Regions from separate parts of the Peribacillus sp. NPDC097284 genome, predicted to be linked through region 1. Evidence: riboswitches for the same ligand, from Rfam matches in the RefSeq annotation. Region 1 holds a riboswitch; the other holds the start of a gene.

What was found. Region 1 has a riboswitch for thiamine pyrophosphate ahead of tenA (thiaminase II). Riboswitches for the same ligand answer to the same signal wherever they lie in the genome.
Region 2: it holds a riboswitch for thiamine pyrophosphate, as region 1 does, so the genes downstream of both, thiT (energy-coupled thiamine transporter ThiT) here and tenA (thiaminase II) in region 1, are expected to answer to the same signal.

What each region holds. Positions count from the first base shown of each region.
Region 1 covers NZ_JBIWCZ010000002.1:103,504-110,342, forward strand. Annotated here, with positions in the region: gene thiM (hydroxyethylthiazole kinase) at 1-423, opposite strand, end outside; gene thiD (bifunctional hydroxymethylpyrimidine kinase/phosphomethylpyrimidine kinase) at 420-1,226, opposite strand; gene thiW (energy coupling factor transporter S component ThiW) at 1,195-1,728, opposite strand; gene tenA (thiaminase II) at 1,729-2,418, opposite strand; TPP riboswitch at 2,524-2,616, opposite strand; TPP riboswitch at 2,685-2,790, opposite strand; SAM riboswitch class I at 3,095-3,198, shown strand; gene ACIQXU_RS06260 (Fur-regulated basic protein FbpA) at 3,296-3,559, shown strand; gene ACIQXU_RS06265 (Spo0E family sporulation regulatory protein-aspartic acid phosphatase) at 3,777-3,962, shown strand; gene ACIQXU_RS06270 (GNAT family N-acetyltransferase) at 4,018-4,527, opposite strand; gene ACIQXU_RS06275 (DUF459 domain-containing protein) at 4,685-5,383, shown strand; gene ACIQXU_RS06280 (ABC transporter ATP-binding protein) at 5,459-6,839, opposite strand, start outside.
Region 2 covers NZ_JBIWCZ010000007.1:99,739-106,577, reverse strand. Annotated here, with positions in the region: gene ACIQXU_RS14305 (histidine kinase N-terminal domain-containing protein) at 1-886, opposite strand, end outside; gene ACIQXU_RS14300 (cation diffusion facilitator family transporter) at 1,110-1,997, opposite strand; TPP riboswitch at 2,248-2,350, shown strand; gene thiT (energy-coupled thiamine transporter ThiT) at 2,449-3,030, shown strand; gene ACIQXU_RS14290 (universal stress protein) at 3,083-3,607, opposite strand; gene ACIQXU_RS14285 (transglycosylase domain-containing protein) at 3,898-5,874, shown strand; gene ACIQXU_RS14280 (hypothetical protein) at 6,054-6,359, opposite strand; gene iadA (beta-aspartyl-peptidase) at 6,536-6,839, shown strand, end outside.

The DNA of each region.
Region 1 (6,839 bases):
TGAATCGACCCCTCGCGTTACGATATCGCCTCCCATTAGCCGATGGACTTCACTTGCATTGCCGCGAATAATCTGGACAGTCATTGAATCGAGCAGTTCCATCGCTTTCTCTGTTCGGTAAGGGGTGGAACCGACGCCCACAGGATCTAAAATTACGGGTATATGGCAATCGTTCGCTGTTTTCCCGGCAATCGCCATCGCCTCCAAGGAAACATCATCCAGTGTACCTAAGTTAATCACCAGTGCTTGTGCCAGTTTGACCATGTCCGCCACTTCTTTTGGATTGGAAGTCATAACGGGAGAACCACCAATTGCCAGGGTAGCGTTGGCACAATCATTTGCAGTAACAAAGTTGGTGATTTGGTGGACGAGTGGTTGTTTTTTTCTCACTCTGCCAAATAAGTCTGCAACGGATGTATTCATGTGAAATCACTCCGTTCCTTTTTATAAAATTGATGGAAATGGTGAACGGGTCCGTGTCCCTTACCGAGTTCTAAGCTATTTCGTATCGCTTCAGAAATATAGATTTTCGCTTGTTCAATGGACGTCGCTAAAGGAAGTCCATTAGCAAGATTAGATGCAATGGCAGAGGAAAGGGTACAGCCAGTTCCATGCGTATTTTTCGTATGAATGCGTTCACCCTTGATCCAAGAGAACTCCTTGCCATCATAAAAGAGGTCATTTGGATTTCCTGCTGCATGTCCTCCTTTCAGTAAAACAGCCTTCGGACCCAGTTCCAGAATAGCGGTACATGCCTTATAAAAGTCCTGCTTCGTCCGGATCGGGAATCCGGTAATGACCTCTGCTTCAGGTATATTGGGCGTGACAAGTGTAGCAAGTGGAAGTAAATCAGTTTTTAACGACGAAACGGCCCTCTCATCTAACAGATGGTGTCCACTTTTGGAAATCATGACAGGATCAAGGACGACGATAGCCGGTTTAAATAATTTTAGCGAATGGGCGACGGTTTCGACCGTCTCCTTTGATCCAAGCATCCCTATTTTTACTGCGTCGACACGAATGTCTTCAAATACGGCCGCAATTTGATCGGTGATCACAGGGAGATCGATGGGCTGTACAGATCGAACTTCCAAGGTATTCTGTGCCGTAACGGCGGTGATAACAGACATGCCATAAACCCGATGGGCCGAAAATGTTTTTAAATCAGCTTGGATGCCGGCTCCGCCCCCAGAGTCAGATCCGGCGATCGTTAGTGCCCTTTTCATAAAAAAACCCCTTCATATAATGATTTTTTAAGAGAACTTTCAATAAAAGAAAGCCTATAATTGCGCCCGTTAAAGAACTAAGAAGAAAAGCTGGCAGAAAACCAAAAAGTGCCGCTTTTTTTCCCAATAATAAAAGCGCGATCGGATAACAGGCGATGGATCCGAGAATGCCTGTCCCCACTATTTCTCCCAAGCAGGCGTGTCCCATCCTTCTTGTTTTTTGGTAGAGGAAGGCCGCCAGCAGGGCACCAACCATGCTGCCCGGAAATGCAAAAATGGAACCTGTACCTGTCATGTTCCTGATAAGGGATACTAAAAAGGCCTGGGTCACAGCAAAAAGCGGCCCCAACATAACGGCTGTCATGACGTTGGTTACATGTTGAATAGGAAACACCTTCGCAAAACCAACAGGGATGTAAACGAATGAGCTAGTCAGGGTAGTGATGGCCGTGAACAAGCTAGTCAACGTCATTTTCCGTAACGAGTTACCAGTATCTAGCATTCAAAGAGGCCAATCCTGTTCGTTGTGAACCATGTCCCAAAATAAATATTCATATCGGGAGGTCATTAAAAAGTGTTTCTCTAATCTTTTCAATTCCCTTTCAGGCATATCTTCCGTCAGTTCGTCTAACAGCTTGGCCAACCATTTGTGCGCATCTGCGAATTCGGGGGATGCATACGATTGAATCCAAGCGATATAACGATTTGTTTCTAGTGCTGTACCATTTTGTTCTTTTAATATCGAGCCAATTTCATAGTAATCCCAGGCACAAGGAAGTAAGCAGGCAATAAGATCGGCTAGAGTTCCATGTTGGGCGGCATTAAGCATATAACCTGTATAGGCAAGGGTAGTAGGGGTTGGTTCGGTATTTTCCAATTCCTCAGAACTAATTCCGAATTCCTTGCAGTAGCTCCTATGCAAATCCATTTCTACCTGTAGAGTCTCATTTAAAATACCAGCAAATTTGGTCATGATCTCAAGGTTAGTGGCCTTGATGCTCCCTAAGGCAAAAAGCTTGGCATAATCGATAAGATAGATATAGTCCTGCTTTAAGTAATAGGCGAATTTTTTTTCTGATAGTGTCCCGTCTCCAATTGCTTGAACGAAAGGATGAGTATGATTCTTTTTCCAAATTTCTTTTGAACGTTCGTGAAGTCTAGCACTGAAAGTTTTCATTTGGGTTTTCGTCATGATTTTTCCCCCTTATAATTCATTCACATACAAAGGAGGGGAGTGTCCAAAAATGAAGAACAGCCGCTTTCATATAGAAAGCGGCTGTTCTAGGAATGTACGAATCCCTTTTTCAACCTGCTTTCCTCCGCTGGTATGACCAGATCAGGTACAAAGGGTTTGATTCTCAGCCTATTAATGGCTCCCCTAGCAGTTTATTATTCAATTAAACGAAAAACCCGTTCCTGAAAACGGAACGGGCCAGATGGATGAAGTCAAATATACGACGACGATATCATCCACTTTCCTCCGCCGGCATCACCCGGATCAGGTTCAAAGGGTCCGGAACATCATTCCATCTCAGTCTTATAGAAGACTCCCCTAGTGGTATTTCGTATGTGATTATTGTCATCATATCAGATAAAAAGGAAATTGCAACCTTTGAATTCAATAGAATTTTATGAGTATTTTGTGGCGTGAAAGGGGTAGTAGGATAAAATCCCCATTGGCAAATGGAGCATCCCTAACCCACGGTCAATTGGAGGGAAATATTGTTATTAGCAAAATAGGGATATGGTCTTACCTTGTGCTAAAAGGGCACACGGAAAAATAATATAAAAATTAAAAATTATTTGAATGCAATTGACTTATCCTTGCAAGTGGGATAAAATCATGTCAAAATCATTTATATTCTGTATTCTTATCCAGAGAGGTGGAGGGACTTGGCCCTATGAAACCTCGGCAACAGACCCATCGGGGAACTGTGCTTCTTCCAACAAGCAATCGCTTGGAAGATAAGAAGAGACGAACGGACCTCTGTCGACCTCTTCTTGGATTAGAAGGGGTTTTTATTTTTGTCAAATAGGGTTTAAGAATCCCTACAACAGGTATATATATTTTGGCTTTAGCAAAGCCTATAAGATTAGGGGCATTATATGTGGAAAATATGAATAAAAGGAAAGGGGCCATTCATATGGCAGAGTTTTTCGAGAAAAAAGAACAGAGGAGAGCATTGTTGATAGAAGAACTATTATCAAATGGTGTATACAAAACCTCTGATGAAAAGCATCTCTATGATGCTCCATTAAAAGCTCTTGAAGATGAATATAAGATTGTTATAGATAAATCAGGTAATGAGTCACCTCCAGAGTGCATGACTTAGTTAACCTATAGTGAACAATCAAAGAGAAAAAGCATTTGCTGTGTAAAGGCAAATGCTTTTTCTCTTTGAACTGACATAAAAAGTACAAAACAGAAAAATATAATGGGTATTTTGTCACATTTCACTAGTGAAATAACATATTTAAAACATGTAAAATGATTGATTTCGCCTAGTGCTTTGGTTATGATAAATATGTAAAATAATTGAAAAATAGGAAGTGGTTATATTGCAGCCTCCTCACATAACAACAGTTGAAAAAATTGAAGAAAAACGAAAAGAAATGATCATGTTAGCAAAAAATTATGGTTTGACAAGCAGGATGACCATTCAAGCAAGTCAAGAGTTGGATTCTTTATTGAATGCGGTCACACATATAAAATTCCTGGGAGTTTGTCGCGAATAATCAGTACATCCCACCAGACCATTCAAATCCAGGCAATCGCCTGTTGCAATGGAAGTCATGTAGTGACACGTTTACCAAGAATGACCAAATCGCGTTCCACTCCATCGAGTTCTGCTATTTTCGGTAAATGCGCCCATTTTTCAAAACCAAATTTTGAAAAAAGCTTAATACTTGGTGCATTGTGTGCGAAAATAAATCCAAGAAGTGTCTTAATCCCTATCTTCGGACTCACCTCTATAGCCTTTTGGATTGAAAGTTGTCCAATTCCTTTCCCACGGAACTCCTCATCTATATAGATGCTAATTTCAGCGGTAAAATCATATGCGGGTCTACCATAAAAAGATTGAAAACTCATCCATCCAGCTGTTTTTCCATCATGTATGATCATATATAATGGCCGTTTGAGAATATGATGTTCTTCAAACCATTTGAGCCGTGATTCTACTGTAACTGGTTCTGTATCCGCAGTAACCATCCTCGAAGGTACTGTAGAATTGTAAATTTCAATAATTTTAGGCAAATCCTCAAATACTGCTTCCCTGAATTCTGTAAACTCCTTCATCATTAAGCTCCAATCCATTTATTATGGCATTCCAATCACCAGTACAGGTGCATCATGCAATTTAATTTTAATTAAGTTATTCAAATGTTAGGCTTGTCCTCTTTTTGGGTATTTAAAAATAAAATACTTCCTAGTGAATACAAAAGGAGAAGCAAAACAAATGAAGAAAATCGTTGGCTTATTTTTTATTGTACTTGTTATTTGTTTAGTTGCCTATGCGTTTCAGGCAGTAGATGCGAAAAACGATCAAAGAGTCATGGCATTTGGAGATTCTTTGACTTATGGAAAGGGCGATAAAGAAGGGGAAGGATATATTGATGACTTGAAACATAAAACGAATGATTCCGATTCAGAAAAAGTCCAATTCTGGAATTATGGTATTAAAGGTCAGGAAACGGACGGTGTCATTAAACAGCTCGAAGATCTTGAGATTAACACAAAATTGGATAAGGCTGACACATTTATCGTCTATATCGGAATCAATGATTTAATTAACAGTAATGGTGGAAACTTAAAAAAAATCAATGATCAAAAGATAAATGATGAAAAGAAAGAGTATGTACAACATTTAGATAAAATTCTTTCTGAGCTTCTAAAGAAAAATAATAAAGCTGATATCTTGGTGATAGGGTTATATAACCCCAATAAAGACGACTTGAAATTAGAAAACCATATTAGTGATTATAATCATTCGATTCAAAAGATGGTGGACAAGGATAGTAGACTAAAGTATATCCCTACCAACGATTTATTCGAAAACAAAGATAAAAAAGCATACTTCAGTGATGAAATTCATCCAAATGAAGAAGGCTATCAGCTTATAACCAATCGAATCTTAGATAAATATGATTTTAAATAAGAACGATAAAAGGGCATGGAGACTTGATTTCCATGCCCTTTTAGGTTTATTTATCGGGGGCGGATTTCTGGTTGGTTATGTTTCTGATGGTGCCTCCGCCTGTGGAAACTGTAAGTCATGGAGCTGCCGATAGCGACCATTATTTAGTAGCAGTTGTTCGTGCGTTCCATTTTCTTGAATTACCCCTTTTTCAAGAACGACAATTTGATCTGCCTTTTGAACGGTTGATAACCGATGGGCAATGACGATTGAAGTCCGGTTCTCTAATAGGTTGGATAACGCTTCCTGAATCAGATGTTCGGATTCCGTGTCGAGCGATGCCGTCGCCTCATCGAGAATGATGATTTGGGGATTCTTCAAAAGGGCCCTGGCGATGGCAATCCGTTGCTTTTGGCCACCAGAAAGTTTGACCCCACGTTCTCCGATTTGTGAGTCATATCCTTTTGGGAACGTCTTGATGAAATCATGAGCATATGCCGCCTTAGCCACTTCGATAATTTCCTCGTCCGTTGCGTCGAGTTTACCATAGGTTATATTATCGCGGATGGTCCCGGTAAACAAAATGATGTCTTGCGAAACAACCCCCATTTGGCTCCGTAAAGATTTGAGGGTGAGATCACGAATATCATGGCCATCCATTTTTATTGTCCCTTGTTGGGGGTCATAGAAACGAATTAAAAGGCTGGTAATCGTTGATTTCCCTGCCCCGGATGAGCCGACAAGAGCGGTTACCTGTCCTGCTTTTATCATCAGGTTAAGATTTCGGAGTACTGGTACCCCCTCGACATAAGCGAAATCAATTCCTTGAAATTCGATTTGTTTCGTGATTTTGGGAACATTAATTGCTGTCTTTTTGTCCTGGATTCCAGGTTGTGTCTCCATTATTTCGGTAATCCGTTCAAAAGCTGCAGCCGATTGTTGCACGATACTGATTACACGGCTGAAATTACGGATTGGACTTTGCAGAAGCCTGAGATAAGCCAGGAATGCCACGATTAATCCAATCGTAAATTCTCCCTGCATCACTTGCCAGGCACCAAATACAATCACGGCGATCAGACCTAAATTATTCATTAAATCTATGAGCGGGCCAAACATGGACCTCAGTCGAACTGATTTGATGTTTGCTACCGTATTCTCATGATTTCGGTCCGCGAATCGTTTTGATTCAAATTCTTCATTTGTGAAGGATTGGATGAGCCGTATGCCGGAAAGGGAATCCTGCAGCTGATTGCTGACATCGCCGGCCGAACTTTGCACGCTTCTAAATGAGAGGCGGATTCGTTTACCAAATACACGTGTCAGATAGAACATGAACGGAAAGGTAATGAGAAGGACCACGGTCAGTTTCCAATTGATGAACAGCATATAGATTGCGATGGCAAAGAAGGTGACCGTATCTGTAATAACTTGTAGCATGCTTGATGAGATGAGTTGTTGAAGCAAGTTCACATCA
Region 2 (6,839 bases), on a different contig from region 1:
CCGAACCGGAAATGTCTATGGATGGATTTGGCGTTTCCGTAACTACATCCAGGGCATTCAATATGATATTGAGTAACACTTGCCTGAATTCCTCCTTGGAGCCGGCCAACTGGGCTTCGCCCTCAATATTACAGGAGACGGAAGCATTTACTTCCAAGATGCTAGGGTATAGGAATTCAATCACTTCATCTACCAGGGGGGCGATTGGAAATATTTCAATTTGTGTAGTATCCGTTTCCCTCTTTGAAAGGTTAAGAAATTGTGTAATCCGATAATTAAGCTGATCCAATTCCTTTGAAATGATGTCCAGATACTTAATCTCTGGCTGTTCGGCTTGTAATAATTGAATGAAACCCATGATGGAAGTAAGGGGATTCCGGAACTCATGGACAAAACTTGATGTCATCTGGCCTAAAAGGGTCAAACGGTCTTTATGATTTGGATTGATCAGCTGATATTGCTCCGCAACCTGCTTCGTCTTTAAATCGGTATAACTGGATAAAGCGAAATAAATGAGTTTATCGAAGTACGCATTTATTTGGTGGATAACCGCAGATAGTTCTCCTTTGATGGCTTCGTAAGAGAGAAATTGATCAATGATGATCGATCTTCCGGTAGAGGTTATGGAAAAGAACATATCCATATTCAAATGCTGTTTAACCCGGCCGGCTGAAATCTTTTCCCCTAAATCCTTCAGCATATCATCTATGTTAGTATCTGTATTTTTCAGTTGTTTCATCAGTGAATTTAGAATTTTTTCTATTTCTTCTTCAAAATATTCTATATAGCCATCTGACAAATGCTTTAATCGCTCTTTCCATTCGGTAAGGATAGTAGTTTTATGAGAAGATAGGAAGTGAAGAGTCATTTCTCGATTCAATACCATTTTGCCCTCCATGTGTAGGAAAATGAATTTATCTTACTTAATTATGAATGAATTAGAATATAATTCCAAAATGTAATATATGGTTTTAATAATAACAGATTGAAAGCGTTCTTTAAATACTCATTCATGCGGTAAATGATCGGTAAAAGGGGAAAGGCTTTGTTTATATTAGGTAAACATTGTATTAATAGGGGGTTTACACATATAAAAAAGGCACCGTTCATTATTGACGGGTACCTTTTTTTTGAAATGTATAGGGTTCGATATGGACAATGACATGTTTGATGTCATGTTCCTTTAATAAGTTTTCTTCAACCTTCACTGTAATGTCATGACTTTGGATGACGGTCAAGAGCGGATTGACATGCACGGTTGTTTCAACCAGAATTTCATTCCCATGCATCCGAGCTTTAATTTCACTCATGTCTTTCACCCCATCCGTCAACAGGATGGTTTGACCTATTTGTTGGAGATGCTGTTCATCGAAACCGTCGGTCAAGGAAAGTGAAGCGTCGTGGAAAATATCCCAAGCCGTTTTGCAGATCATCAGACCTACCACTAAAGCCGCAACCGCATCCAACCAGTCTATGCCGATTGTGGTACCGATAATACCTACGAAAGCACCGATACTGACAAGAGCATCAGAACGGTTGTCCTGTGCGACAGCATGGATGGAGGCGCTGTTTATTTTTTTGCTTAAAGCCAAGTTGTAACGATAAACCCCGTACATGAAGATGGCGGAGAATAAAGCGACATAAGCTGTGAACATATTCGGTACAACTGTCGCATCCTGCGAAAAGAATGATTCGATGGCGCTGTATATGACCTGTAATCCGACGGTGATCATAATGAAGGCGGCAACCAGAGACGCTACGGTTTCAGCTCTCAGATGACCGTATGAATGATTATTATCAGGTGGTCGCCTTGATATTTTTAAGCCTATTAATACAGCGACAGAGGCAATGATATCGGTCGTGTTGTTTAAACCATCTGCCCAAAGTCCTTTCGAGTCTCCAAAGTAACCAAACGTTAATTTGAGGGCCGACAAGAATATGTATGCGGCTATACTGATATAGGCGCCCTTTTCAGCAGAAATTGAATGTTTATCCATGTCTTTTCCCCCTCGTGCAAAATAACCTTTATAAAGATATCAAATTGAACCCTAGTGAGTCTATAGAAAAATTGTCGTCTTTATCCATCTAACTTGGCATATGGCATGTGTATTGAGGCCATGTAAAGAAGTTGGCTGGATGAAAAAATATAACCAGTAATAGGGAAAAACGCTCGTGGATATAATCGTGTTATTTACTTGTCAATTAGAGAAACTAGTAGTATATTCTAACCGAGGAACAAAAATTAAATACTTCCACAAGGGGAGCCAAGATGGCTGAGAGTGAACGGTTGAGTTCAGACCCTATGAACCTGTTAGTTAGTACTAGCGTAGGGATGTGGTTTTGGATAGCAATACTGGGCATCCATTACCGCCCTGGTGTTGCTTTTTTGCATGCCGAAAAAGCGACACGGGACTCATGGGCACTTTTGCACGTGGAGAAGGGTGAGAGATGATGAAACATAAAACATTATTCATGACAGAGGTCGCGATTTTTTCTGCATTGGCATTACTGCTGGATATAGTCTCCGGTTTTGTCTTTGCAAGGATATGGCCACAGGGGGGATCGATTTCCATTGCCATGGTACCGATATTCTTAATGGCCTATCGTTGGGGAATCAAGGGCGGAATGGCCACCGGTTTACTATTGGGGCTTTTGCAGATTGCCACTGGTTTGGCATTTCTGGCAACGCCGCTTCAAGGATTTATCGAATATTTCCTTGCTTTTACCGCCGTGGGATTATCCGGGTTGTTCATGAATAAATTTGTGAATAACCGTAAAGGGGGAAAACGGTTAAGAGGGGATATATATGCGGTTTGTGGCATGTTTGTGGGGAGCTTCCTGAGGTTTCTTTGCCATTTTACAGCAGGTATCGTTTTCTTTGGGGAATATGCGCCAGACGGGCAACCAGTCGTCCTCTATTCCTTGATTTACAATGGGACATATATGCTGTTTAGTTTTATTTTATCAGCAATCGTGGTAATGGTGCTCTATTCGGCTGCTTCGAATGTCTTGTTGAAGAAAGCCATCTAAAGACAGACCTTTTAAAAGGGCCGGCTCGATTATGAGCCGGTCCTTTTCTCCATTATTTTGCAATAAATACCGAGCATGGTGCCTGCTTGGCTATGGAACTGCTGGTGCTTCCGAGGAAGAACTTTTCCAGGCCGCTTTTTGCACTGTTGCCGACGATGATTAAATCGGCGTTCGTCCGCTTTGCATAGTCACATATGCTATCCGTGGCATTTCCCTCTAAAATCTCGATATTTCCATTAACCTGGCATTCACTGAGCAACCTCATCATATTGCTTTCAGCCATCCTCACATTGTTTTCATGAACGGTGGGAGTATCGTTCATGTGCATTTGACTTTGTTGTTCTACTTCTGTTACGGGATGCGTTTGTGAAGGGTCGACATAAAATCCTGCTGCCGGTACGAACCCAGGAGCGGATGCACTCTCGAGGATACGGCTTTCACCTTTTGGATTCAGAACTTGAACAATGGTCAATTCAGCTTCCGGAAAGGCCTTTTTTAATGAAGCTCCATATTCCACGGCGCGGTTGCTCTCTTCATTTCCATCATAAGCGGCGACGATACGTTTTAATTGTTTCATCTAAGATCATCTCTCCCCATAATTTGTCATTATAGGTTATATACCCGTTTTTATTGGTTTCATGCCTTTTTCAGGTGTATATTGATTTATAAATGTGGGTAAAGGGTATGGAAAAAGAAAAGACTAGGCATGAAAGGGAGAAATATTGTAGGCACTTTGTATGGAAAAGGATAATGGGAAAAATGTTGTGGAATTTGTTTTCCCTTTTAGCCATTGCAAGAGTTTTCTTTCATAAAAAGGGCAAAATATTTTTAATGGAGCATGTCGCATCTGGGAAAATGGGGGTACAAATGAGAGCGTTATTGAAAATAGGTCTTATAATTATATCAATCATTGTCGTAGTGGGAGCCGGTTTGTTCATATATTTTAAACAAACTGTGGATATAAGCAATCTCCAGGATCAACTTCAGCAACCGACCAAGATTTATGACGAGGATGGGAACTTAGCCAGTACCGTCACGGCTAATAAATCGGAAGGCGTCGCGATAGAGGAGATCCCGGAACATCTCATTCAAGCGGTCGTATCCATTGAGGATCACCGTTTTTATGAACATCATGGCATAGATTATCAAGCGATCATGCGTGCGATGGTGAAAAATGTCAAGGCGAAAAGCGTTGTTGAAGGCGGGAGCACACTTACCCAACAACTTGTAAAAATCACCATGCTTGAATCAGATCGGACCTTGAAAAGAAAGATAGAAGAGTTTTTCATCGCTCAAGAATTGGAACGTACGTATACAAAGGATGAAATTTTAGAAATGTATGTGAATCAAGTTTATTTTGGACATGGAGCATGGGGACTCAAAAAGGCAGCGAACATATATTTTTCAAAAGATGTTTCTGAGTTAACCGTCGCCGAAGGGGCTTTGCTTGCTGGGGTCATTAACTTGCCTTCCAAGCTTGATCCGTACAAAAATCCAGAAGGGGCGGTTAAACGACGGGATTTGGTACTGTCTAGAATGACCGAACACGGATATTTGACCGAAGAGGAAGCGGCTTCTGCCAAAAAGGATGAAGTATCACTACAGTTAGGTGAAGATACAGATCCTTTAAAAGGGAAGTATCCTTATTATATAGACCATGTCCTATCTGAAGCCTCCACCATGTATGGATTGGAGCTCCAGCAATTACTCACTAGGGGCTATAGAATATATACCACATTAGATCAACCGATGCAGCAGGCTGCCGAATCAGTCTATAGCCAGGATGCCAATTTCCCTTCTGGGACAAGCAATGACATATTGGTGCAAAGTGGGACGGTCCTTCTTCATCCTAAAACAGGCGGCATTAAGGCACTTGTTGGGGGGAGGGGCGAGCATCAATTCATGGGATATAATCGGGCGACGCAACTGAAAAGATCTCCTGGTTCGTCGATTAAACCGCTCGCTGTTTATACACCGGCAATTGAAGAAGGATATGAAATGACCGACTCTTTAAAAGACGAGAAGATGGAGTTCGGGAATTATGAACCATCGAATTTGAGCGGCACTTATAAAGGGGAGGTCCCAATGTATGAAGCCGTGATGAATTCCTTGAATGTGCCAACCGTTTGGCTCCTGAATGAAATTGGAATCGACAAGGGGCTGGATGCGCTCAAACGGTTTGGGATTCCTTATGACAAAAAAAATGACCGAAATCTATCGATAGCCTTAGGCGGGATGGATAAAGGGGTGTCCCCACTCCAAATGGCAGGAGCTTATGCGGCGTTTGCAAATGAAGGAAAGCGAAACGAAGCGCATGCCATTATAAAAATAGAAGACACGGATGGGAAAGAAATAGCAGCCTGGAAGGAAAAGAAGACAAAGGTGGCTTCGAAGGATGTCGTCGATAAGATGAATGCGATGCTTCTTGGGACAGTTAACTATGGAACGGCTAAAAATGCCGCGGTCTCTGGCTATGAAATCGCAGGAAAGACAGGATCCACACAGGTCCCGATCGAAGGAATATCAGGTGTGAAGGATCAATGGTTCGTGGGATACACCCCTTCTTTAGTAGGAGCTGTATGGGCTGGCTACGATAAAACGGATAAAGAACATTATTTAACCACTAACAGCAGCCAGGGAAGTACACTCATCTTTCAAAAGATCATGGCTCAGGCCTTACAGAACGAAACGGCTGAATCATTTCATGCAGAAGACATCGGACCATTGATAGCGGAACAGCAGGAAAAGGAAGAAGAAGAGGAAAGGAAGCAATATTGGATTGATAAGGGGAATGAAATCAAGGAGGGGCTTGGTAAGTGGAAAACATGGGATTTTCCTTGGTGATGATTGGGGATATATCCATATTCCCAGTAAATGAAAAAAAGCTGTCATTATTGACAGCTTTTTTTCCCTCATTAAAAGATGAAATTTACAACTAAACCGATTACGACGATAGCCCCGATAATCATTAAAATGGTTCTCATATCTATACACCTCATTTATATGTAATTTTTTTTCGTATATTAAATCCCAACGGTTTGGTTGGAGTGAAATCCTATTTTTTCATCATTTTCTTTACAAATGGCCTGAACCTTTTCCAGCATTGCATGTACATTTTGTCCTTCTAGGATCACTTTCATATCCACACACTCTTGTAGAATGAGAACGAATGATACAAATGTTGAAAGTTTTGTGGCATCGACCATTTTATGATTGCAGATAAAGTAGATGTTTCCTTTGAATTCTTTTGTCACTTGGTATAAGTTCATGATTTGACGCATGGATAATCGTGTATTTGTTTTAATATCAGCAGAAATTACTTTGTTCATGGTTGTTTACTCCTTTAATTTTTATATAATTAAATGCTTGTGCCGTAATACTTATAAGATAGAAAAACTAAGTTAAGTTCTTTTGAATTCATGTAATTGGGTTATGGTGTATATTTACCCGCGTATATCGTTTTGAAACCTATTAGAATATTTAAACTTGGAGGGAGTTTGGCCCTATGCTGACACTGATAAAGAATGGTGAGGTTTATACGCCGGAATACATAGGTAAGAAAGACGTTTTGTTGGTCGGAAAACAAATTGGCTTCATTGAGGATAAAATCGACGTCCCTGCCAATTTCGTTGAAATGCAAGTGATTGACGCGAACGGTCGAATCATTGTACCAGGTTTTATCGATGCACATGTTCATATCATCGGTGGCGGCGGTGAAGGGGGATTCAAAACAAGAACGCCCGAAATTCAGTTGACCGATGCGACGCTAGCCGGTATCACGACATTAGTCGGGGTCATTGGCACGGATG